Regions from separate parts of the Streptomyces sp. NA02950 genome, predicted to be linked through region 1. Evidence: riboswitches for the same ligand, from Rfam matches in the RefSeq annotation. Region 1 holds a riboswitch; the other holds the start of a gene.

Evidence for each region. Region 1 has a riboswitch for S-adenosylmethionine ahead of HUT19_RS29850 (aminotransferase class V-fold PLP-dependent enzyme). Riboswitches for the same ligand answer to the same signal wherever they lie in the genome.
Region 2: it holds a riboswitch for S-adenosylmethionine, as region 1 does, so the genes downstream of both, thrC (threonine synthase) here and HUT19_RS29850 (aminotransferase class V-fold PLP-dependent enzyme) in region 1, are expected to answer to the same signal.

What each region holds. Positions count from the first base shown of each region.
Region 1 covers NZ_CP054916.1:6,793,417-6,804,612, reverse strand. Annotated here, with positions in the region: gene HUT19_RS29880 (C40 family peptidase) at 1-443, opposite strand, end outside; gene HUT19_RS29875 (C40 family peptidase) at 685-1,710, opposite strand; gene HUT19_RS29870 (NYN domain-containing protein) at 1,980-3,341, opposite strand; gene HUT19_RS29865 (hypothetical protein) at 3,359-3,604, opposite strand; gene HUT19_RS29860 (rhomboid family intramembrane serine protease) at 3,761-4,483, shown strand; gene HUT19_RS29855 (Lrp/AsnC family transcriptional regulator) at 4,480-4,761, shown strand; gene HUT19_RS29850 (aminotransferase class V-fold PLP-dependent enzyme) at 4,933-6,330, opposite strand; SAM riboswitch class IV at 6,532-6,649, opposite strand; gene trpD (anthranilate phosphoribosyltransferase) at 6,745-7,818, opposite strand; gene HUT19_RS29840 (IS30 family transposase) at 8,052-9,092, opposite strand; gene HUT19_RS29835 (cytochrome bc complex cytochrome b subunit) at 9,549-11,186, opposite strand; gene HUT19_RS29830 (ubiquinol-cytochrome c reductase iron-sulfur subunit) at 11,183-11,196, opposite strand, start outside.
Region 2 covers NZ_CP054916.1:5,300,102-5,311,297, reverse strand. Annotated here, with positions in the region: gene HUT19_RS23300 (cold-shock protein) at 416-622, opposite strand; gene HUT19_RS23295 (MoaD/ThiS family protein) at 1,030-1,308, opposite strand; gene thrC (threonine synthase) at 1,305-2,621, opposite strand; SAM riboswitch class I at 2,639-2,779, opposite strand; gene HUT19_RS23285 (glucosyl-3-phosphoglycerate synthase) at 2,986-3,933, shown strand; gene HUT19_RS23280 (trehalose-6-phosphate synthase) at 4,056-5,516, shown strand; partial or broken gene HUT19_RS23275 (trehalose-phosphatase) at 5,672-5,812, opposite strand; gene otsB (trehalose-phosphatase) at 5,912-6,757, opposite strand; gene HUT19_RS23265 (DUF3263 domain-containing protein) at 6,875-7,189, opposite strand; gene HUT19_RS23260 (extracellular solute-binding protein) at 7,186-8,448, opposite strand; gene HUT19_RS23255 (ROK family protein) at 8,804-9,736, shown strand; gene nagA (N-acetylglucosamine-6-phosphate deacetylase) at 9,736-10,908, shown strand; gene HUT19_RS23245 (1-phosphofructokinase family hexose kinase) at 11,066-11,196, shown strand, end outside.

The DNA.
Region 1 (11,196 bases):
TGGCGGTGGCCGATGCGCTCGAGGGTGGTGGCCTTGTCGAGGTAGGCGGCGGGCTCCTCGGAGAGCAGCAGGGCGAGGCCAGGATCGAGGCCGCCGCTGCGGTACTGACCGCCCGCGAACGCGCCGAGGGCCACCCGCATCCGGTTGACCCGCTCCTGGGCGCGGGCGACGCGGTCCTGGATCCGGTCCACCTGGCGGCGCAGCCCCTCGGTGCGGGTCTCCGCCGCGTTGTAGCGCTCGGTGGCCCGCTCCGCCTGGACGTAGAGCCGCTCGATCCGGTCGCTCAGCAGCCGGGCGGTCAGATGGCCGTCCGCGGGGTCGCGCGGTTCGGCACCGGCGGAACCGGCGCCCAGTGCGGCGGCGGAGGCAGCGGCGGCCGCCGCGGCGGTCCAGACGGTCGCCCGGCCGGGGCCGGGCTTCGGGACGCGGCGACAGGACGCCATGACAGCCACACTCCTTCCGCGGTATCGGGTTCGCACGGGAACGAACCGCGGGCAGACAGTAGCCGGGCGGCTCCTCACGGTCCAATGCGAGAAGGGGTGCGCAGACGCGGACGCCCCGCCTCAGACGCAGGTCATCGACGGGGCGGGGGCCAGGGGGAGCTGTGGGGATTCGCCCGAACGGACGGCTTCCCCGACGTTTCGGCGCCTGGTTCCGGGGGTGAGCGGAGGGCCGCTCAGTGGCTCATATCCGCACGCCGAACTGGAACGGCATGTTGTCCATCGACTCGTAGCGGACGTTGGCGCCGGGCTTGGGGGCGTGCAGCACCTGCCCGTTGCCCGCGTACAGACCTATGTGGTGCAGATCCCCGTAGAAGAGCACCAGATCGCCGGGCTTGAGCTCGCCGCGGCCGATCCGGGTACCGGCGTTGGCCTGGTCCTGGGAGATACGCGGCAGCTGCACCCCGGCCTGCTGGTAGGCCCAGCCGGTGAGACCGGAGCAGTCGAAGGAGGAGGGACCGGTCGCGCCCCACACATAGGGGGAGCCGATCTTGGTCTTGGCGGCGGCCAGCGCGGCGGCGGCACGCTGCGAGTCGGGCACGTCATTGCCCAGATTCGCACGCTCGCTGGAGCGGTTGGCGCGCTCCTGCTCCTTGGCGGCGAGCGCGGCGCGCTCCTTGGCGGTGAGGGTGTTGAGGAGCTTCTGGGCCTTGGAGAGCTTGCCCTGGATCTGCGACTTCTTCTTGCCCAGCGCCTTACGGGTGTCCGCCAGGTCCTTCAGCTTGGTGGACGCCTCCTCGCGCTGCTGCTTGAGGGTGCGCTGCTTGTCACCGATCTTGCGCAGCGACTCGGCCTGCTTGCCGCTCAACTGGCTGAGGGTGGACGCCTTGTCGAGGTAGGTGTCCGGGTCGGAGGAGAGCAGCAGCTGCACGGAGGGGTCGATACCGCCGGAGCGGTACTGGGCGGTGGCCATCGAACCCAGGCCGTCGCGCAGCTTGTTCAGACTCTCCTGGCCGCGCGCCACCTTGTCCTGGAGGTCGCCGACCTGCTTCTCCAGCTTCTTCTGCTTCTCCTTGGCCCCGTTGTACTTCTCGGTGGCCTGCTCCGCCTCTTCGTAGAGCTTGTCGACCTGCTCCTTGACGTCCTTCTTGTCCTGCCTGGGAGCGGCCTGGGCGGCCTGGGAGGTGAGGGCGACGGCGGCAGCGGCGGTCGCGGTCAGGACGGTCACCCGAGTGCGGCTCGGCTGCTTGGGTCGACGGTGGGACGCCACGAAGGCGAGCTCCTTCTTCCTCCAGCCGCCTACCGGGTGGGTGGGGGTCGAGACCCCGGCTCCGCAAAATGGGCTTGCGGACTCGGCGGTACCTCCGCTGTCATCCCCGATGGATGATCAACCGCGCGGAGGTTCGAGGCGACCATAGTGACCCTGCCGTGATCCGTTCAAATCCCAACGGCAAAAAAGTGCCCCTCAGAGCACATCTTTTACAAACATCACACGGGCAGTGACGGTCAATTGACGCTGCGCCGATAATCAGACTTTGCTTAGGTGCGAGCAAGTCGCTTCAGCAACAGGACCGATGCCACCGGACGGGCACCGGCACGCGCCACCCCGTCCGCCACCTCGCGGTCGGTCGAGACCACGACCACCGGCCGGCCCGGCGGTTCGGCCCGCACCAGCTGCCGGATCAGTTCGTCCGCCGTCACCCCCGGCTTGCTGAACAGCACCCGCACCCCGCGCGGTGGCGCCAGCAGCACCGGAGCGGCCAGCTCCGCCCCGTCGAAGACGCAGGTCATCTCCGCGCCGGTCTGGGCCGCCAGCACCGCGAGTCCGCCCAGCAGCCGCAGCCGCTGCTTCTCCAACGGCATGGTCGGATAGCCGGTCTTGGTGACGTTGTAGCCGTCCACCACCAGATGCGCCTGCGGCAGCGCGAGCAGCTGGTCCAGCAGGGCGGGATCGGTTTCGGACAGCGCCCTGGTCGCTATGTCCTTCGGTGTCATCCGGCCCGGTTCGACCGCGTCCACCGTCTCGGCAGGGCGCATCGAAGCGGGCGGCAGCGCCAGTTCGCGCCGCAGGCCCTGCGCCGCGTCCAGCACCGTGTCCAGCAGCAGCCGGACCCGCATGTCCTCCACGCTGCGGCCCTCGCGCACCGCCCGGCGGCTCGCTTCCAGCGCCGACTCGGTCTCCGCGAGCCGGGCCCGCAGCCGCCGTGCCTCACCGTCCGCGGTCGCCTGCCGCGCCGCCGCCTCGGACCGTACGGCCTCCAGCTCGGCCTCGGCCTTGCGCAGCGCCGCCGCACCGCGCTTCACATCGCTCTGCGCGCTGCGCAGCTTGCGCTGGAGCGCGTCGCCCTCCTTGCGCGCCGTCTCCAGCTCCCCGCGCACCCGCTCGGCCTCATTGCGTGCCGTGGCCCTGGCCTCCGACAGCTCCTCACGCAACCGCTGGAGCTCCCGCGCGGCCTCCTCCCCGGCTCGCTCGGCCGAGGCCCGCTGGGCTTCCTCACCGGCCGCCTCGACCAGCTTCACCCAGCCCACCGGGCGCAGGACGTACGCCGCCGCGGCGACATCCACCGGATCGGCCGCGGCGGGCGGCGAACCGCCCTCGATGGCATCCGACAGCTCCGGCTGGGTCTCGCGCAGCCGACCCGCGATCCGCTGCCGGAAGACCGGGTCGCTCTCCACCGCGGCGGCCATCGCGTTCCCCGCGAACTTCGCCCGGCGGGTCGGGGTGAAACGGGCGTACTGCCGCAGCTGGGGAGGCAGTTCGGTGACGGTCAGCCCGCCGAAGGCATCCGCGACCAGCGCCACGACGCGCCGCCGCACCCCTTCCGGCAGGGGGCGGTCGAGCGCCTCGGTGACGCCCTCGGCGTCACCGGCCGCCCCGGGGCCGCCCGTCCGCTCCACCACCTGTCATCGCTCCGTTCTCAGGCGCTCGCACCGGTACCCGGCCGGTCCACCAGCTCGATCTGGTCGACCGCGTTGCACCAGCGACAGCGCACTGACTCAATGGTCTCACTGACCACCTCGCGCTCCTCGACCTTCGGTTCCCCGGCCAGGTCGAGGTGCACATACTCCACGGCCTTCGTCGAGCGGGTCACATCAAATCGGGTGAGGTTGCCGCACAGCGTGCAACGCCAGCGGGTCTCGGCTGTCGGCGTGGGAACGGCCATCGTTCTCGGGTCCTCGCTTCTCGGCTCGTCTCGGTGGCAGGGGCGTCCTGTAACCCTACGGCCTGTGCCCTGGCCCGTGCCGTGCCCGTACCGCCCCTCGGGGCAGCGCGGCGAGGCGCTCTGGGCAGGTTGTGCCCGGTACGCGATGATCTGGCCATGATCGATGCGTCTGAGGGTTCCGGTGAGACGTCCGGGCGCCCCCTGATGACGTACACCTTCATCGTCATCTGCTGCCTGATCTTCGTCCTCGGACCGGCCTCCGGCCTCAACCCCGAGTACGGCACGGGCGGGGAGCTGCTCCAGGCGCAGTCCGCCTACTTCGAACGCTGGGGGGTGGTCCCCAGCGCCCTCTGGAGCGGCGGGCCCGGCCAGCCGCTGACCCCGCTCACCGCGCTCTTCGTCCACGGCAACTGGCTGCACCTGCTCGGAAACATGCTGTTTCTCTACGTCTTCGGCGCGATGACCGAGGAGCGCATGGGACGAGTGCAATTCGCCCTCTTCTACCTCGCCACCGGCTATCTGGCGCTGCTGGGCTACGCCGTGGCCCACGCCGAGTCCGGTCAGACCCTGGTCGGCGCCTCCGGAGCCATCTCCGGGGTCCTCGGCGCGTTTCTGTGGCTCTTCCCCCGGGCCCGGGTGACCAGCCTCTTCCCGTTCCTGTTCTTCATGCCGCTGCGCTTCCCCGCCTGGGTGGTGCTGGTCTTCTGGGTCGCCCTCCAGTGGCTCGCCGCCCGGCAGGCCGACGACCGCCCCGGAGTCGCCTATCTGGCCCATCTGGTGGGCTTCACCCTCGGGTTCCTCTACGCATGGGCCCGCTTCGGGCGGACGGCTAGAGTGGGCGGCGCAGCCAGGCCCAGCGAGGGAGAAAGCCAGCCGTGATCACTTCGATCGTGCTCATCAAGACCAGCGTGGACCGGATCCCGGAGATCGCCGAGAAGATCGCCGCGCTGGAGGGTGTGAGCGAGGTCTATTCGGTCACCGGCGCGCACGACCTGATCGCGATGGTGCGGGTGGCGACCCACGACGACCTCGCGGACATCATCCCCGGCCAGATCAGCAAGGTCCCCGGGGTGGCCTCCACGGAGACCCACATCGCGTTCCGCACCTACTCCCAGCACGACCTGGAAGCGGCCTTCGCCATCGGCCTCGACGGCTAGCCCCACCCACACCCCGGGGCTCCGCCCCGGATCCCGGATACCGGTCCGGTCTCCCGCGAACCACAGGCCGCCGACACGGCGGGCGGCCTGCCCGCCGCGGGCGCGGGGGGACCGAGGGCGCCCCGGCCCAGTCGCTGGTGGCCGACGGGGCGGGCACCGGCCCCGTGGGGGTCAATCGCGGGCGGGGACGCAGCGGCCGTCCTCGGTGCGGTAGGTCCACTGGGCGCCCGCGCGGACCAGTTCCTTCACCGCGCGGACGAAGCGGTCCACATGCTCGTCCGGGGTGCCCGCGCCGAAGCTGACGCGGATCGCGTTCAGCGAGCGCTCGCCCGGGGCGGCCTCGGGGGCGCCGCACTCGCCCGGCTCCTCCGGCTCGCTGCCCAGCAGCGTGCGGACCAGCGGGTGGGCGCAGAAGAGGCCGTCGCGGACACCGATGCCGTACTCCGCGGAGAGCGCGGCCGCGAAGTGCGAGCTGTTCCAGCCGTCCACCACGAACGACAGCACGCCCACCCGCGGGGCGTCGTCGCCGAACAGCGAGAGCACCCGCACCTCCGGCACCTCCGCCAGACCCTCCCGCACCGCCGCGATCAGCTGCCGTTCACGGGCGACCAGACCGTCGAACCCGGCCTCGGTCAGCGCCTTGCAGGCGGAGGCGATGGCGTAGACGCCGATGACGTTCGGCGAGCCCGCCTCGTGCCGGGCGGCGGTGGTGTGCCACTCGACGTCCACCCCGCCGTCGTCGCGCCGGGCGACCTTGCGGCTGGCACCGCCGCCCGCCAGGTACGGGCGGGCCTCGCGGAGCCAGTCGGCCCGTCCGGCCAGCACCCCGGCGCCGAAGGGGGCGTACAGCTTGTGCCCGGAGAAGGCGACCCAGTCGACGTCCGCCGCCGCGATGTCCACCGGGTGGTGGGGGGCGAGCTGGGCGGCGTCGAGCACGATACGGGCGCCGTGGGCGTGGGCCGCGGCGGCCAGCTCCCGCACCGGCCACAGCTCGCCGGTCACGTTGGACGCACCCGTCACGCACACCAGCGCCGGGCCCCCGGCCCGCGCCGCGAGCGCCCGCTCCAGCGTCTCCACGGCCTGCCGCGGGGAGCGCGGCGCACTGAGGTAGCGCACCCGGACGTCCTCGCGCTGCTCCCACGGCAGCAGCGAGGCATGGTGCTCGGTCTCGAAGACGAAGACCTCGGTGCCGGACGGCAGCACAGCGGCCAGCAGATTGAGCGAATCGGTGGTGGAGCGGGTGAAGACGACCTGGTCGTCCGCGCGGCAGCCGAGGAAGGCGGCGACGTCCGCGCGGCTGTTCTCGAACAGATCGGTGGACAGCTGCGAGAGGTAGCCGGCGCCGCGGTGGACGCTGCCGTAGTACGGGGCGTAGGCGGCGATGTCGTCCCAGACCCGTTGGAGGGCGGGGGCGCTGGCGGCGTAGTCGAGCGCGGCGTAGGTCACCTCGCCGCCGGTGACCAGCGGCACCCGGACATCGGCGCCCAGCACGGGCAGCGGCTCACAGACGTCGGCGGGGGCGGGGACAGCGGCGGCGGGGGCGACGGCGGCGGCAGGGCGCACGGACATGGCGAATTCTCCCGGGAGGATGGAAGCGTGAATGCGTCACACACGGACCCGGCGGCTCACCGCCGGTGCGGGCGTGGAAAATCGCTCAACGCACGGAACGGGGGCACCGCGCGGAGGGTGTGGGGTACGGGCCGACCGGCCCTAAAGCATTCGCTGCGTCACGGAAGAACTCCCTCGACCACCAGGACCCCTAGTGCGAGGGGTCCGCGCTTGCCGCAGACCTCGCTGCCTGCGGCCTGGTCATCACCCGGGGCACCCCGCCACGGACGGAGGGTTGCCGGACAGCGGGCCGGGGCCGTAGTCGCTGTCGCTCGTGACCTGGCCAGGAGTATGCCATACGGAGAAACGGCGCACCGCCCCTGTCCGGCATCCGGGCAGGAGCGGTGCGCGCAGATCACGTACGCGTTGCCGGTCTCACGCGTTGCTGGCGCGCACCCATCGCTCCAGGACGTTCCGCGCCGCCCCCGAGTCGATGGACTCCGCCGCACGCGTCAGTCCCTCCCCGATCAGCTCGGTGAGCGTCCTGTCGCCCGGCGCGGGGTCCAACGCGGCCAGCGCGGCCGCCGAGTTGAGCAGCACCGCGTCCCGGATCGGGCCGGTCTCCCCCGCCAGCAGCCGGCGCGCCACATCCGCGTTGTACGAGGCGTCCGCGCCGCGCAGGGCCTCCACCGGGACCAGTTCGATACCGACGTCCCGCGGGTCGAAGGTCTCCTGGCGCACGGTGCCGTTCCGCACCACCCACACCTGGGAGGTCGCGGTCACCGTGAGCTCGTCGAGGCCGTCGTCGCCCCGGACGACCAGTGCGGACGAGCCGCGGTCGGCCAGCACACCGGCGACGATGGGCGCCATCCGGGCGTCCGCCACACCGGTCGCCTGGGTCCGCACCCGGGCCGGGTTGGTGAGCGGGCCGAGGATGTTGAAGGTGGTGGCGATGCCCAGCTCCCGGCGGGCGGCGGCGACATGCCGCAGTGCCGGGTGGAACTTCACCGCGAAGCAGAAGGTGATCCCCGCCTCCTCGGCCACCTCGACCACCCGCCGCGGGGTGAGATCGAGATTGACGCCCAGCTTCTCCAGGACGTCGGACGCACCGCTCGCGGAGGACGAGGCACGGTTGCCGTGCTTGACCACCCGCGCCCCGGTACCGGCCACCACCAGCGCCGACATCGTCGAGATATTGACGGTCCTGGCGCGGTCGCCGCCGGTGCCGACGATGTCGACGGTGTCCCCGGGGACCTCGATCACCGTGGCGTGCTCGTACATGGTCCGGACGAGTCCGGACACCTCGGCCACGGTCTCGCCCTTGGCCCGCAGCGCGACGATGAATCCGGCGATCTGGGCGTCGGTGGCCTCACCGCGCATGATCCGGTCCATGGCCCAGGCGGTGTCATCGGCGCTGAGGTCCTGGCCGCTGAGCAGCGAGGTGAGGACATCCGGCCAGGTGCGGGCCATCGCGGTGCTGTCGCCTCCGGCTGGGGTCACAACGTCCATGGTCCGCTCCTGGATCCGTGGGGTGGGCAGGGAAAGGGGGTCCGCGGGTCAGCGCGACAACGTCCGCGCGGGCGGCACCGGCCCCGCCGTTAGCCTATCGGCGCCGCGGCCCAGCAGGCCGCGCGCCCGCATGGCGGACACCACCGGGGCAATCGTGGTCGCACAACGGCCAGGGCCCCGGCCGGACCGTTGCGGTCCTTGGATTCAAGGGGTCGTCGCAACACCACTTGGTTTCAGGTGGTGAGTAGATCACGTAGACGCTCGGCTGGGGTATCCCAGCCGAGCGTCTTGCGTGGGCGGCCGTTGAGTTCCTGGGCGACGTGTTCGAGGTCTTCGGGACTGTGGACGCTGAGGTCGGTGCCTTTCGGGAAGTACTGGCGCAGGAGGCCGTTGGTGTTCTCGTTCGAGCCGCGTTGCCAGGGGCTGGCGGGGTCGCAGAAGTAGACGGGCATGCCGGTGGCCATGCTGAACTGCTTGTGGCGTGCCATCTCGCTGCCCTGGTCCCAGGTGAGGGAGCCGCGCAGGTGGGCGGGCAGGGTCTGGATCGTGGCAACGAGGCCGTCGCGGACGGTCTCGGCGTCGTGGGCCCCGCCCGGCAGATGGACCAGCAGGGTGTAACGGGTGCTGCGCTCGACCAGGGTGGCGATCGCGGAGCGCCCGCCCGCGCCGATGATCAGGTCGCCTTCCCAGTGACCGGGCACGGCCCGGTCCTCGACGTCGGCGGGACGGTCGCTGATCATCACCATCGGGTCGATGAACCGGGGCGTGCGCCGCTGGGAGTCCCGGCGCGGTTTGCGGCGGGTCCGGCCGGAACGGATGGCGGCCTGCACTTCCCGCTTCAGGCCGCCGCGGGCCTGGAAATACAGTGCCTGGTAGACCGTCTCCACGCTCACCCGCATGCTCTCGTCGTCGGGATGCTCTCTCCGTAGAGCGTGGCAGATCTGTGCCGGTGACCACCGCTGGCGCAGTCCGTCCCGGACGAAGCGGCGCAGCCGTCCCTCGCGCAGCAGTTTGCGCTCCTTGGGCCGGGGTCTGCGCGCTGCCGCTGCCCGGTGGGCGGCGTAGGGCTGGTAGCCCTCGCTGCCCGAGTTCGCGTCGATCTCCCGCTTGATGGTGCTCGCCGGCCGTCCCAGGACCCGTCCGATCGCCCTCAGCGACTGCCCCGCCGCGCGCAGATCGCGGATCTTCTCGCGCTCGGCGAGCGCTAGGAACCGCGGGTGAAGCTGCTTCTCCAGGGCCGTCAGGCCCACCGGTGCCGTGGTCACACCGCACATCGTGACGGTCCCGGTGCTGTAGTCGACACGGCGGCCGTCAGCGTAAGTGCGCGTGGTGCCGGTCTTCTTGACGCCCCAGTCCCAGTCCTTGGCCGTGCGCTCGTTCACCCCGACCTGCAGGGCCGCCACCCGACGTGCGACACCGGCGGCCCGAAGCCGCTCGTACTCGTCGCGCCCGGGGTGCCGCCGAGGCAGGCGCACCGAGGTCCGTCCGGCCTTTCGGGCCCAGCCGAAGGCAGTGTTCCGGTTCACCCCCAGCTCACGCGCCACCACGGTCACGTTCCCCACGGCATCCAGCCGCGCAAGGAAACGCTCCCTCAACCCCGCAAGATCATCCCGTCCAACGGCCACGGTCCTCGCAACTCCCACAGATCGCGGGTGTTGCGAGGACCGTTAGAACCCAAGGTCCGGGCCGGGGCCCTGGTTGTGGGTGGCGTCAGCGGTGTACCGAAGGGATCAGTGGTGGCCGTGGCCGCTGGTGATCTCCTGGTACTCCTCGCGGGTCGGCTTCGGAATCACGTTGTTCTCGCCGTAGTAGCTCTTGGAGAGCTTCGAGCGGAGCTTGTCCGAACGCTTTATCTTCCGCGCGACACCGTTCTCGTCGACCGCCGGCCCGACCTCGAACGGCTTGGGCTGGTCGTGCTGGGTCAGCGTGTGCAGCTGCTCCTGCGAGAGCGGCTCATGGACCTCGACGAACTCACCGTGCGGCAGCCGCTTGATGATGCCGGTCTCACGGCCGTGCAGCACCTTGTCGCGGTCGCGGCGCTGGAGGCCGAGGCAGATCCGCCGGGTGACGATGAAGGCGACCACCGGGCCGACGAAGAAGCCGATCCGGACGAACCAGGTGATGGAGTTGATCGACAGGTGGAAGTGGGTGGCCCACAGGTCGTTTCCACCACCGACCAGCATCACGAAGTACGCGGTCAGCCACGCCACACCGAAGGCGGTCCGGGTCGGGGCGTTGCGCGGGCGGTCCAGGATGTGGTGCTCGCGCTTGTCGCCGGTGACCCAGGACTCGATGAACGGGTAGACGCCCATGGCCACCAGCACGACGGGGAACAGCACGATCGGGATGAACACACCCAGGACGAGCGTGTGGCCCCAGGCGTTGATCTCCCAGCCGGGCATCACTCGGACCAGGCCCTCGGCGAAGCCCATGTACCAGTCGGGCTGGGCACCGGTGGACACCTGATCCGGCCGGTAGGGACCGATGGTCCAGATCGGGTTGATGGTGGCGACCGCGGAGAGGACCGCGATCACGGCGAAGACCAGGAAGAAGAAGCCGCCCGCCTTGGCCATGTAGACCGGCAGCAGGGGCATGCCGACCACGTTCTTGTTGGTCTTTCCGGGCCCCGGGTACTGCGTGTGCTTGTGGTAGAAGACCAGGATCAGGTGCGCCACCAGCAGACCGAGCATGATGCCCGGCAGCAGCAGGACGTGGACCGGATAGAGCCGGGCGATCAGGTCCGTGCCCGGGAACTCGCCGCCGTACACGAACATCGTGATGTAGGTGCCGACGACCGGGACCGACAGGAACACACCCTCGATGAACCGCAGACCGGTACCGGAGAGCAGGTCGTCGGGGAGCGAGTAGCCGGTGAAGCCGGTCAGCATGCCGAGGAAGAACAGCAGGAAGCCGAACAGCCAGTTGATCTCACGCGGCTTGCGGAACGCGCCGGTGAAGAACACCCGCATCATGTGCACGAACATCGCGGCGAGGAAGATCAGCGCGGCCCAGTGGTGGATCTGCCGGATCAGCAGACCGCCGCGCACCTCGAAGCTGATGTCGAGCGTGGAGGCGAACGCCTCCGACATCCGCACACCCTGCATGGGCTCGTACGGGCCGTGGTAGACGACCTCTCCCATGCTGGGGTGGAAGAACAGCGTCAGATACACACCCGTGAGGATGATGACGATGAAGCTGTAGAGCGCGACCTCACCCAGCATGAAGGACCAGTGGTCCGGGAAGATCTTGCGCATATTGGCCTTGGCCAGGCTGTAGATGCCCAGCCGGCTGTCGGCCCAGTCGGCGACGCGCTCGCCCGCGGGGGCTTTGCCGCGCCGCTGCGCGTCGTTGGCCTGTCCAGTACTCATCCGCGCTCCC
Region 2 (11,196 bases), 1.5 Mb from region 1:
GGCGTCGATGGGGGGTGGCGGCCGGGCGACGGGTGGGCGCAAGCGCCCGTAGGGCGTCGATGGGGGGTGGCGGCCGGGCGACGGGTGGGCGCAAGCGCCCGTAGGGCGTCGATGGGGGGTGGCGGCCGGGCGACGGGTGGGCGCAAGCGCCCGTAGGGCGTCGATGGGGGGTGGCGGCCGGGCGACGGGTGGGCGCAAGCGCCCGTAGGGCGTCGATGGGGGGTGGCGGCCGGGCGACGGGTGGGCGCAAGCGCCCGTAGGGCGTCGATGGGGGGTGGCGGTCGGGCGACGGGTGGGCGCAAGCGCCCGTAGGGCGTCGATGGCCGGGCGAGGGGCGGCGACGCCAGAGGGCCCGCGCCCCCGGTGCGGGGTGCGGGCCCTCCGACAGTCCAGTCAGCTGCGTCGCGTCGGCGCGTCAGCCAACGGCCACGCGGACCATGTCGGCCTGCGGGCCCTTCTGACCCTGCGAGATTTCGAACTCCACCCGCTGGCCTTCCTCGAGGGTGCGGTAGCCGTCCATCTGGATCGCGCTGTAGTGGACGAACACGTCCGCACCACCGTCGACCGCGATGAAGCCGTACCCCTTCTCCGCGTTGAACCACTTGACGGTGCCCTGAGCCATTCCTAACTCCCCTATTGCTGGCCCTTTTGCGCAGGACCGCACTCCGCGGACCCGGGTCAGACCTCACCCCCCGGTCAGGAGGGTGTGCGCCGGAACGCGTCGACCGCCGCTGAATGTATCCGTCCCAACGCCCTCTGCAACAGGTCAATCGGACGAGAATTCTGGGGACGGCCGTTGGCCCAGAAGTGAAGGATTCTCACGAATGTGGGGCAACTCGGGCCGGACATAGGACACCAACCCGACAAATCATGCTTACATTTCGCGCACAACTTGACGAGTTCCGTATGCGGTTCCAGCCTCCGGCCGGTTCGGAATCTGGCCAACTGTATCGCGGTTCCACACATGGAATCGCCCCGTCCGTTTTTCTCCGGACGAGGCGATTCCGATGGTGAGGAGGTGATCGGGGGTCAGCAGCCGCCCGCGACCGCCGGGATGATCGAGACCCCGGCGCCGTCCGGCGTGGCCGTGGCCAGGCCGTCCGCGAAGCGCACGTCGTCGTCGTTGACGTAGACGTTCACGAAGCGGCGCAGCTTGCCGGTGTCGTCCAGGACGCGGGCGGAAATGCCCTGGTGGTTCTTCTCCAGGTCCGCCAGGACCTCGGCGAGGGTCCCACCCTCGGCGCTGACCTCGGCCTGGCCGCCGGTGTAGGTGCGGAGGATGGTCGGGATTCGGACATTAACACTCATACGAGGCCAGCCTCTCGGAACGAGTCAAGGGTGGGGCGGATGGTGGCGGAGGGGCCCGTGGTGGGGGCCACCGCGTCGAGGGTCTTGAGGCCGTCGCCGGTGTTGAGGACGACGGTCGTCAGAGCCGGGTCGAGGAGCCCGTCCTCGATCAGCTTCTTCGTCACGCCGACGGTGACGCCGCCCGCGGTCTCCGCGAAGATCCCCTCGGTGCGGGCCAGCAGCTTGATGGCGTCGACGATCTGCTCGTCGGTGACGTCCTCCACGGCACCGCCGGTGCGCCGCGCGATGTCCAGGACGTACGGGCCGTCCGCCGGGTTGCCGATGGCCAGCGACTTGGCGATGGTGTCCGGCTTCTGCGGACGCACCACGTCATGACCGGCCTTGAACGCGGCGGAGACCGGGGAGCAGCCTTCGGCCTGGGCACCGAAGATCTTGTAGGGCTTGTCCTCGACCAGACCGAGGGCGATCAGCTCCTTCAGACCCTTGTCGATCTTGGTGAGCTGGGAGCCCGAGGCGATCGGGATGACGATCTGGTCCGGCAGCCGCCAGCCGAGCTGCTCGCAGATCTCGTAGGCCAGGGTCTTGGAGCCCTCGCCGTAGTACGGCCGCAGATTGACGTTGACGAAGCCCCAGCCCTCGCCCGCCGGGTCGCCGATCAGCTCGCTGCAGAAGCGGTTGACGTCGTCGTACGTGCCCTCGATGCCGACCAGGTCACCGCCGTAGACGGCGGCCATGACGACCTTGCCCGCCTCCAGGTCGTGCGGGATGAAGACGCAGGAGCGGAAGCCCGCGCGGGCGGCCGCGGCGCCGACCGCGCCCGCGAGGTTGCCGGTGGAGGAGCAGGACAGAGTGGTGAAGCCGAAGGCACGGGCGGCCTGGACGGCGATGGCGACGACCCGGTCCTTGAAGGAGTGGGTCGGGTTGCCGGAGTCGTCCTTGATGTGCAGCTCACCGGTGACACCGAGCTCACGGGCGAGGTTGTCGGCCTTGACCAGCTTGGTGAACCCTGGATTCAGGCTGGGTGTGTCCGCCACGTCCGCCGGGACCGGAAGGAGCGGGGCATAGCGCCAGATGTTGTTCGGACCGGCCTCGATGCGCCGGCGCAGCCCCTCCGGGTCGCCGGTCGGCAGCTCATACGCGATTTCGAGGGGGCCGAAACACGCCGCACAGGCGAAGATCGGGCCGAGATCGAAGCGCTCACCGCATTCGCGACAGGACAGCGCCACGGCGGGGCCGAAGGGAGGCGTGGTCGACGCGGACGCCGGGGAAGCGGCGGGGGAAGTGGTTGAGCTTTCGACGGATTGCACAGCCATGGAGGCGAGGCCCTTTCTCCTCATCTTCCTCGGGACGCATTTCGCCACGAGCCGGAATTGGCACCTTCCCGAGCTGGGAGCCTCGCTGCGAGAACGAGACCAGCTGGAGGGTTGCCGGGGCTTCAACGGGCCGTTCCCTCTGCCCCTCTGGATGAGCGGTATGGCACCGGGCGCGGGCCCGGCCGTTTGTCCACGTGATGATCGCCACCCGGCCGGGCCGACCCCGACATATGACGGTCATACGCGTTGTTCAAGACTGTAACCGAAGGCCCGGAGGGTTGAGACAGCCGTCCGAAGCGCGAGATGGATCACAGCGGCGATCACTGGTGATCACCCGTGGTCACTGCAGCAGGGAGACAGACAGGTGCTGGATGAGGTGGAGCGCTGGCTGGAGCACCGCTCCTGGTCGGCCGACGACCGTCCGCTGGACCGTCTGCTGGCCGCCAAGCGCGACACGGGCAGCACGGTGAGCGTAGTGCTGCCCGCGCTGAACGAGGAAGCGACGGTCGGGAAGATCGCCGCGGTGATCCGCCGTGAACTGATGGGTGAGGCGGCGCCGCTCGTGGATGAGCTGGTGGTGCTGGACTCCGGCTCCACCGACCGCACCGCGGAGGTCGCCGCGGCGGCCGGTGCGGCCGTGGTGCCCCGGGACTCCCTGCTGCCGCGGCTGCCCGCGCTGCCGGGCAAGGGTGAGGTGCTGTGGCGTTCCCTGCTGGCCACCAGCGGCGAGATCGTCTGCTTCATCGACGCCGATCTGCGGGAGTTCGACGCGCGCTTCGTCTCCGGGATCGTCGGTCCGCTGCTGACCGACCCGGAGGTGCAGCTGGTCAAGGGCATGTACGACCGGCCGCTCGGTGACACGGCCGGTCAGGGCGGCCGGGTCACCGAGCTGGTCGCCCGTCCGCTGCTGAATCTGCACTGGCCGCTGCTGGCCGGATTCGTCCAGCCGCTGGGCGGCGAGTACGCGGCCCGGCGCTCGCTGCTGGAGCGGCTGCCGTTCCCCGTGGGGTACGGGGTGGAGCTGGGGCTGCTGGTGGACTCACTGCACACGGTCGGCCTCGACGCGCTGGCCCAGGTGGACATCGGCGTGCGCAAGCACCGCCACCAGGACGGGCAGGCGCTGGGCCGGATGGCGGCGGCCATCTACCGCACGGCGCAGCTGCGGCTGGCCCGCGGCCATCTGGTGCGGCCGCGGCTGACTCAGTTCGACCGGGGCGAGAACGGCTTCGAGCCGCGGACGTCGGCCGTGGACACCGAGGAGCGGCCGCCGATGATCGAGATCCCGGAGTACGCGGAGCGGCGGGCGGCCTAGGCCGCCGGGCCGGCGAGGCAGTGGGGCCACCGGGGACGCCCGGCCACCGGGGCACGTACGCCCTACGGGCCGAGAAACCGCACGCACGTTTGCGCGCGGCGCCCGATGGCTAGGCTCGCGACATGGCTGCCCCCCGCACTGCCCAGATCCTCGTCGCCTCCAACCGCGGCCCGGTCTCGTACGCGCTGGGCGAGGACGGCTCGCTCACCGCCAAGCGCGGCGGCGGCGGGCTGGTCTCCGGCCTCAGCGCGATCGGCCCGGACGCCGGGGCGGTGTGGGTGTGCTCGGCCCTCGGCGACGGCGACCGGGAGGCCGCCCGGCGCGCCGGGACCGGCCATCTGGACACCGCCGACACCGGCGGGCAGCAGGTGCGGATGCTGGACATCGCGCCGGATGTGTTCGCCGCCGCGTACAACGGCGTGGCCAACTCGGTGTTGTGGTTCGTCCACCACCTGCTCTACCAGACCCCGGTGGAGCCGGTCTTCGACGCCGGGTCCGCCGCCCAGTGGGCGGCCTTCGAGACGTACAACACGGCCTTCGCGGACGCGCTCGCCCAGGAGGCGGCCGAGGGCGCGGTGGTGCTGGTGCAGGACTACCACCTGGCGCTGGTGCCGGGGCTGCTGCGAGCACGCCGTCCCGATCTGCGGATCGGCCACTTCTCGCACACCCCGTGGGCCCCGCCGGACTACTACCGGCTGCTGCCGGACGAGGTGGCGGAGGCGGTGCTGCGCGGCATCCTCGGCGGCGACCGCGCGGCGTTCCTCACCGAGCGCTGGGCCGCGGCCTTCGCCGACTGCTGTGCGGTGGTGCTGGGCGCCGAGATCGTCCGGGACGGCGGCGGCGCGGCCACGGCGGTGCGGTTCGAGGGGCGGGAGACCCGGCTCGGGGTGCACGGCCTGGGCGCGGACGCGGAGTTCCTGCGGGAGCGGTCGCGCGCGGCGGACGTGGACGAACGGCTCACCGCGCTGCGGGCGCAGATCGGCCCCGGCCGGAAGACGATCGTCCGGGTGGACCGCACCGAGCTGTCCAAGAACATCGTGCGGGGGCTGCTGGCCTACCGGCGGCTGCTGGAGACCCACCCCGAGTGGCGCCGGCGCGTGGTCCACGTGGCGTTCGCCTACCCCTCGCGCCAGGACCTCGCGGTCTACCGCGACTACACGGCACGGGTCCAGGCGGTCGCGGACGAGATCAACGCGGAGTTCGGCACGGAGGGCTGGCAGCCGGTCGCCCTCCATGTGAAGGACGACTTCGCCCGCTCGCTCGCCGCCTACCGGCTGGCCGACGTGGCGCTGGTCAACCCGATCCGGGACGGGATGAACCTGGTCGCCAAGGAGGTGCCGGTCGTCTCCGAGCAGGGCTGCGCGCTGGTGCTGTCGCGCGAGGCGGGGGCCTGCGCGGAGCTGGGCGAGGACGCGCTCGTGGTGAACCCGTACGACGTGGAGGGCACGGCGGCGGCGCTGGACGAGGCCCTGCGGATGGGCGACGCCGAACGCACCGACCGCACCAAACGCCTGGCCGCGGCAGCCACGGCGCTCCCCCCGCAGAAGTGGTTCCTGGCGCAGCTGAGGGCCCTGGAGGCATAGCCCGCGCGGGCCGCCGGCTCGCCGTGCGGCCGCCAGCCGCGGACACCGCTGTCCGTATGGCCCGGTCCCACCCGCGTAGGCCCGGCCCCACGTCCGGTGCCACGCACCGCCCGGCGGAGGGAGCGGGAGCGGCAGCTCCCCGCAACGCGGCCCGGCTACGGCCTGGTCGCAGCGGTCGCCAGGGCGTCCAGCAGGGACACCACGCCCGACGGGCCGTTGACCACCAGGTCCGCGCGGGCGGCCAGTTCGGTCACCTCCGTGCTGCCGCTGCACACCAGGACGCCGCGGACGCCCTCTTGGCCCGGCCCCACCCGCGTAGGCCCGGCCCCACGTCCGGTGCCACGCACCCCCCGGCGCAGGGAGCGGGAGCGGCAGCTCCCCGCAACGCGGCCCGGCTACGGCCTGGTCGCAGCGGTCGCCAGGGCGTCCAGCAGGGACACCACGCCCGACGGGCCGTTGACCACCAGGTCCGCGCGGGCGGCCAGTTCGGTCACCTCCGTGCTGCCGCTGCACACCAGGACGCCGCGGACGCCCTCGTCCCGCAGCCGCTCCACGGCCGCGAACGCGGCCAGGTCGCCGAGGTCGTCGCCCGCGTAGAGGACGGTGTCGGCGCCGGTGGCGCGGATGTGGTCGGTGAGGGCGACGCCCTTGTCCATACCGGGCGGGCGCAGTTCCAGCACCAGGCGGCCGGGTTCGACGATCAGCCCGTGGCGTTCGGCCAGTGCGGACAGCGGGGCGCGCAGCCGTTCGAAGGCGGCCTGCGGGTCCTCGGCGCGGCGGGTGTGGACGGCGACGGCGCGGCCCTTGTCCTCGGTCCACAGGCCCCGCGCACCGCCGTGGGCCGACAGCACATCGGGGAGTTCGGCCTTGACGGCGGCGACGCCCGGCGGGGGGGCGGGGGCGCGGAGCCCGCCGTCGGCCGCCTCCCAGCGCTCGGCACCGTAGGCGCCGAGCACCACCAGGCCGGCCAGCTCCTCGACCCCGGCGAAGCCGCCGTAGTCCACCGCGACGCGGGCCGGGCGGCCGGTGATCACGGCGACGGAGCGCAGCAGCGGGGCGAGGCGGGAGAGCGCGGGGACCGCGCCTGGGTGGGCACGGGCCTGGTCGGGGTCGGGGACGATCTCGGCGAGGGTGCCGTCGAAGTCGAGCCCGACGACGGCGCTGCCGGGTCGCTCGAGGAGGGCGGCGAGGCCCTCGCGGCCGGCGGCTGTGGTCGGTTCGGGAAGGGGGTGGCTGCCCATGCCGGTGACCCTACCCAGCCGGGCGCGCGGTCAACGGAGGCCGACGACGGAGGCCGACGCGCGTCGGTCGACGGAGGCCGCGCAGTCGGTGCCGCCCGCGCGGCCTCCGGCGGCCGGTCAGCGGCGCATCCGCCGCTCCTCCCGCACCCGGCGGAGGCGGTTGACGGTGACGGGGTCGTGCTCCAGGGCCCGGGGGTCGTCCAGCAGCGCGTTCAGCAGCTGGAAGTAGCGGGTCGGGGAGATGCCGAGCCGCTCGCGTATCGCGCGCTCCTTGGCACCGGGGCCCGGCCAGCCGTGCCGCTCCAGGGCGAGCACGGCCCGGTCCCGGTCCGACAGCCCGCCCGGCTCGGCGCCCGGCTCCTCCGGCTCCGGCCCGGGCTCACGCTCCGGTTCCGGCTCCGGCCCGGCGGCGTCCCCCGTCACATCCGTCATGTCCCCGCGGTCTCCATCGCGTCGGCCGCGCGCTGGATCTCGCCCAGCACGCTCGCCGGGTCGCCGCCCTTGCCCACCGTCGAGCCGATCTTCTCCTTGACCAGCTTGCTGACGGCCGCCCAGGAGGTCTTGTCCGACGGGTAGAACTCGGCGCTCTCCAGCTCGTCCAGGAACCGCCACAGCGGCTTGTACTCCCGGTCGTGGAGCATCGTCTCCCGGACGCTGGTGGTCACGGGCAGCAGATCGTACTCGGTGGCGAAGCCGAGCACGTTCTTGTCGTCGTAGACGAAGTCGAGGAAGCTGCCGATCTGTTCGCGGTTGCCGTGGGTGTTGAAGGCCATCAGCCAGTCGGCGACGCCCATCGTCGAGCGGGACGTGCCCTTGCGGCCGGGCAGCGCCGCGGTGCCGTAGCTGATGCCGTGGCCGGACGCCTGCTGCATCAGGGTGGGGTGGCCGTTGAGCATGCCGACCTCGCCGCGGGTGAAGGCGTCGAAGACGTCCTGCCGGTTGGTGCGGGCCGGGGAGCCGGGGCCGGTGAGGCCCTCGCCGACCAGCTCGTCCCGCAGCCATTCGAAGGTCTCGATGTTCTCGGTCGAGTCGATGGTGTAGCTGCCGTTGCCGTCGGTGTAGCCGCCCTCGCCGCTGAGCATCCACATCATGGCCTCGGCCTGCGTCTCCTCGGGGCCGAGGGGCAGTCCGTAGGGGGTGCGCACCCCGATCCCCTTGAGCGCCTCGGCGGCGTCCTTCAGCTCGGCCCAGGTGGTGGGCGCGTCGGATATGCCGGCCTGGTCGAAGAGCTTCTTGTTGTAGAAGAGCAGCCGGGCGCTGGAGACGAAGGGCAGCCCGTACTGCACCCGGTTGACCTCGCCCGCGTGGGCGATCGAGGTGATGAACCCGGCCTGGGTGGGGATGGAGAGCATCTGGTCGGCGCGGTAGAGCTTGCCGTCGGCCGCGTAGTCGGCGTACGCGCCGATCTGCGCGATGTCGGGGGCGTCACCGCTCTTGACCATCTCGGCGACGCGCTTGTCGACCTCGGTCCAGCTGTAGACCTTGACGTCGATCTTGATGTTGCCGTGTTTGCTCTCGTAGGCGCGGGCCATCTTCTCCCACGCCTTCTGGGAGCTGTTCGCGGCGCTGTCGCCGTAGTCGGCCGCGACCACCTTGAGGGTGACCTCACCCCCCGAGCCGCTGCCGCTGCCGCAGGCCGTCAGCACCGGCGCCGTGGTCGCCGCCGCGACTCCAGCCGTCGTCAGACCCAAGAACCGTCGCCGCTGCACCGCTGCTTCCCACCCTATTGGCTTGATTCATCCCCCAGGGTTGGTCACCCGGGGTTTCCCCGGGGTTCGCTCCCAAGGTCGAGCGAGTCTGCCTTGCAAACCTCCACAAGGTCTACACCATGGGCATATCACTTCGGTATCGGGGCTCCGCCTTCCCAGTTCAGGCCCGGTCCATACGTATAAGTGGAATGTGTCACGCCGCCACAACTCCGTTGTGGGGCCCGGAAACACGGGGAAGAACGCGCCGGCGCCGGGAAACCGGACCGGGGTCCCTCGTACGGGGAGAACCGGCGAGTGGACTAGACCTCTCATGGGGGATCGCGGGAGACTGTTTCCCGTGGAACATGTCATCGCCCTGGATGTGGGCGGCACCGGTATGAAAGCCGCCCTGGTCGGGGCGGACAACACCCTCCTGCACGAGGCCAGGCGGCCCACCGGTCGGGAGCGCGGCCCCGAGGCCGTCGTCACCGCGATCCTGGACTTCGCCGCCGAGCTGCGCGCGCTGGGCCAGGAACGCTTCGGCGGGCCGCCCGCGGCGGCGGGCGTCGGCGTACCCGGGGTCCTCGACGAGGCCCGCGGCGTGGCCGTCTTCGCCGCCAACCTCGGCTGGCGGGACGTCCCGCTGCGCGCGCTGCTCTCGGAGCGGCTGGGCGGGATCCCGGTCGCGCTGGCCCATGACGTCCGGATGGGCGGGCTGGCCGAGGGGCGGATAGGAGCGGGCGAGGGCGCCGACCGGTTCCTGTTCGTGTCGGTCGGCACCGGGATCGCGGGCGCCATCGGCATCGGGGGCCGGATCGACCCCGGGGCGCACGGCTCCTCGGGCGAGATCGGCCATGTGGTCGTACGGCCGGGCGGCCCGGTGTGCGGCTGCGGCCAGCGGGGCTGTCTGGAGACGCTCGCCTCGGCCGCCGCGGTCGGCCGCGCCTGGGCGGCGGCGAGCGGCGACCCCTCCGCCGACGCCGCCGACTGCGCCAAGGCCGTGGCGTCCGGAGATCAGCGGGCCGAGGCGGTGTGGGGGGAGATGACCGGGGCGCTCGCCGACGGCCTGGTGATCGCCCACACCCTGCTCGACCCCCGGATGGTGATCGTCGGCGGCGGGCTCGCCGAGGCCGGGGAGACCCTGTTCGGCCCGCTGCGCACGGCGGTCGAGGAGCGGATCACCTTCCAGCAGCTTCCCCATATCGTCCCGGCGGGCCTCGGGGACACCGCCGGATGCCTGGGCGCGGGCCTGCTCGCCTGGGATCTACTCGCCACGGAGGTTTCCGCCTGATGGTGCAGCGAACGGTTCTCACGGGCGCCCGGGTGGTGCTGCCGTCCGGGGTGGTCGAGAACGGACGGGTGACGGTCGAGGGCAGCCGGATCGCCGCCGCGGACGCGGGGCCGGACCCGGCCGCCGAGCGGGGCGCGGCGCGCGATCTGACCGGCTGCTGGATCGTCCCCGGCTTCATCGACATCCATCTGCACGGCGGCGGTGGCGCCTCCTTCTCCGCGGGCACCGCCGAGGAGGCCCTCACCACCATCCGCACCCACCGGCGCCACGGCACCACGACCCTGCTCGCCTCCACCGTCACCGGCGACCTGGACGACCTCGCCCGGCAGGCGGCCGTCCTCTCCGAGCTGGTCGAGCAGGGCGAGCTGGCGGGCATCCACTTCGAGGGGCCGTTCATCTCCCCGCACCGCTGCGGCGCCCACCAGCCCTCGCTGCTGCGCGACCCCGACCCGGCGGACGTCCGCAAGCTGGTCGACGCGGCCCGCGGCACCGCGCGGATGATGACCCTCGCACCCGAACTGCCCGGCGGGCTGGAGTCCGTACGGCTGCTGGCCGACAGCGGCGTCATCGCGGCCGTCGGCCACACCGACTCCGGCTACGAGCCGACGCGCGAGGCGGTCGAGGCGGGCGCCACCGTGGCCACCCATCTGTTCAACGCGATGCCGTCGCTGCTGCACCGCGAACCCGGCCCGGTCGCCGCGCTGCTGGAGGACGAGCGGGTCACCATCGAGCTGATCAACGACGGCACCCATCTCCACCCGGCCGTACTCCAGCTCGCCTTCCGCCGCGCGGGCGCCGACCGCGTCGCCTTCATCACCGACGCGATGGGCGCGGCGGGCATGAGCGACGGGCGCTATCCGCTCGGCCCGATGGAGGTCGAGGTCAAGAACGGGGTGGCGCGGATCAGCACCGGGCCGACGGCGGGGTCGATCGCGGGCTCGACCCTCACCCTCGACCGGGCCTTCCGGCGGGCGGTGACCGTCGACGGGCTGACCGTGGACGAGGCGGTGCGGGCGCTGTCCGGCACCCCCGCGAAGGTGCTGGGCATCGACGGCCGGGTGGGCTCGCTGGAGCCCGGCAAGGACGCGGATCTTGTGGTCCTCGGCGCCGACTTCCGGCTCCGGGGCGTGATGCGCCGCGGCACTTGGGTGGTCGATCCCGAAGTGACCTGATATACCCCGGTGTTGAACGGCCCGGCCATGCCGAGGTCTGGGCCACGCGCCCCGGCTTTGGCATGATCGATTGACGACGAGCGCCGCTCGCCGCACAGCCGCATGCTTCAGCACGGGAATCTCCGTCCGGCGGGGAGACGGGAGAGGGGATGCCAGGGTGATCCTGACGGTCACGCTCAACGCCGCCCTCGACATCACCTACCGGGTGCCGCAGTTGCGCCCGCACGCCACCCACCGCGTCACCGATGTCGCCGAACGGCCCGGCGGCAAGGGACTCAACGTGGCCCG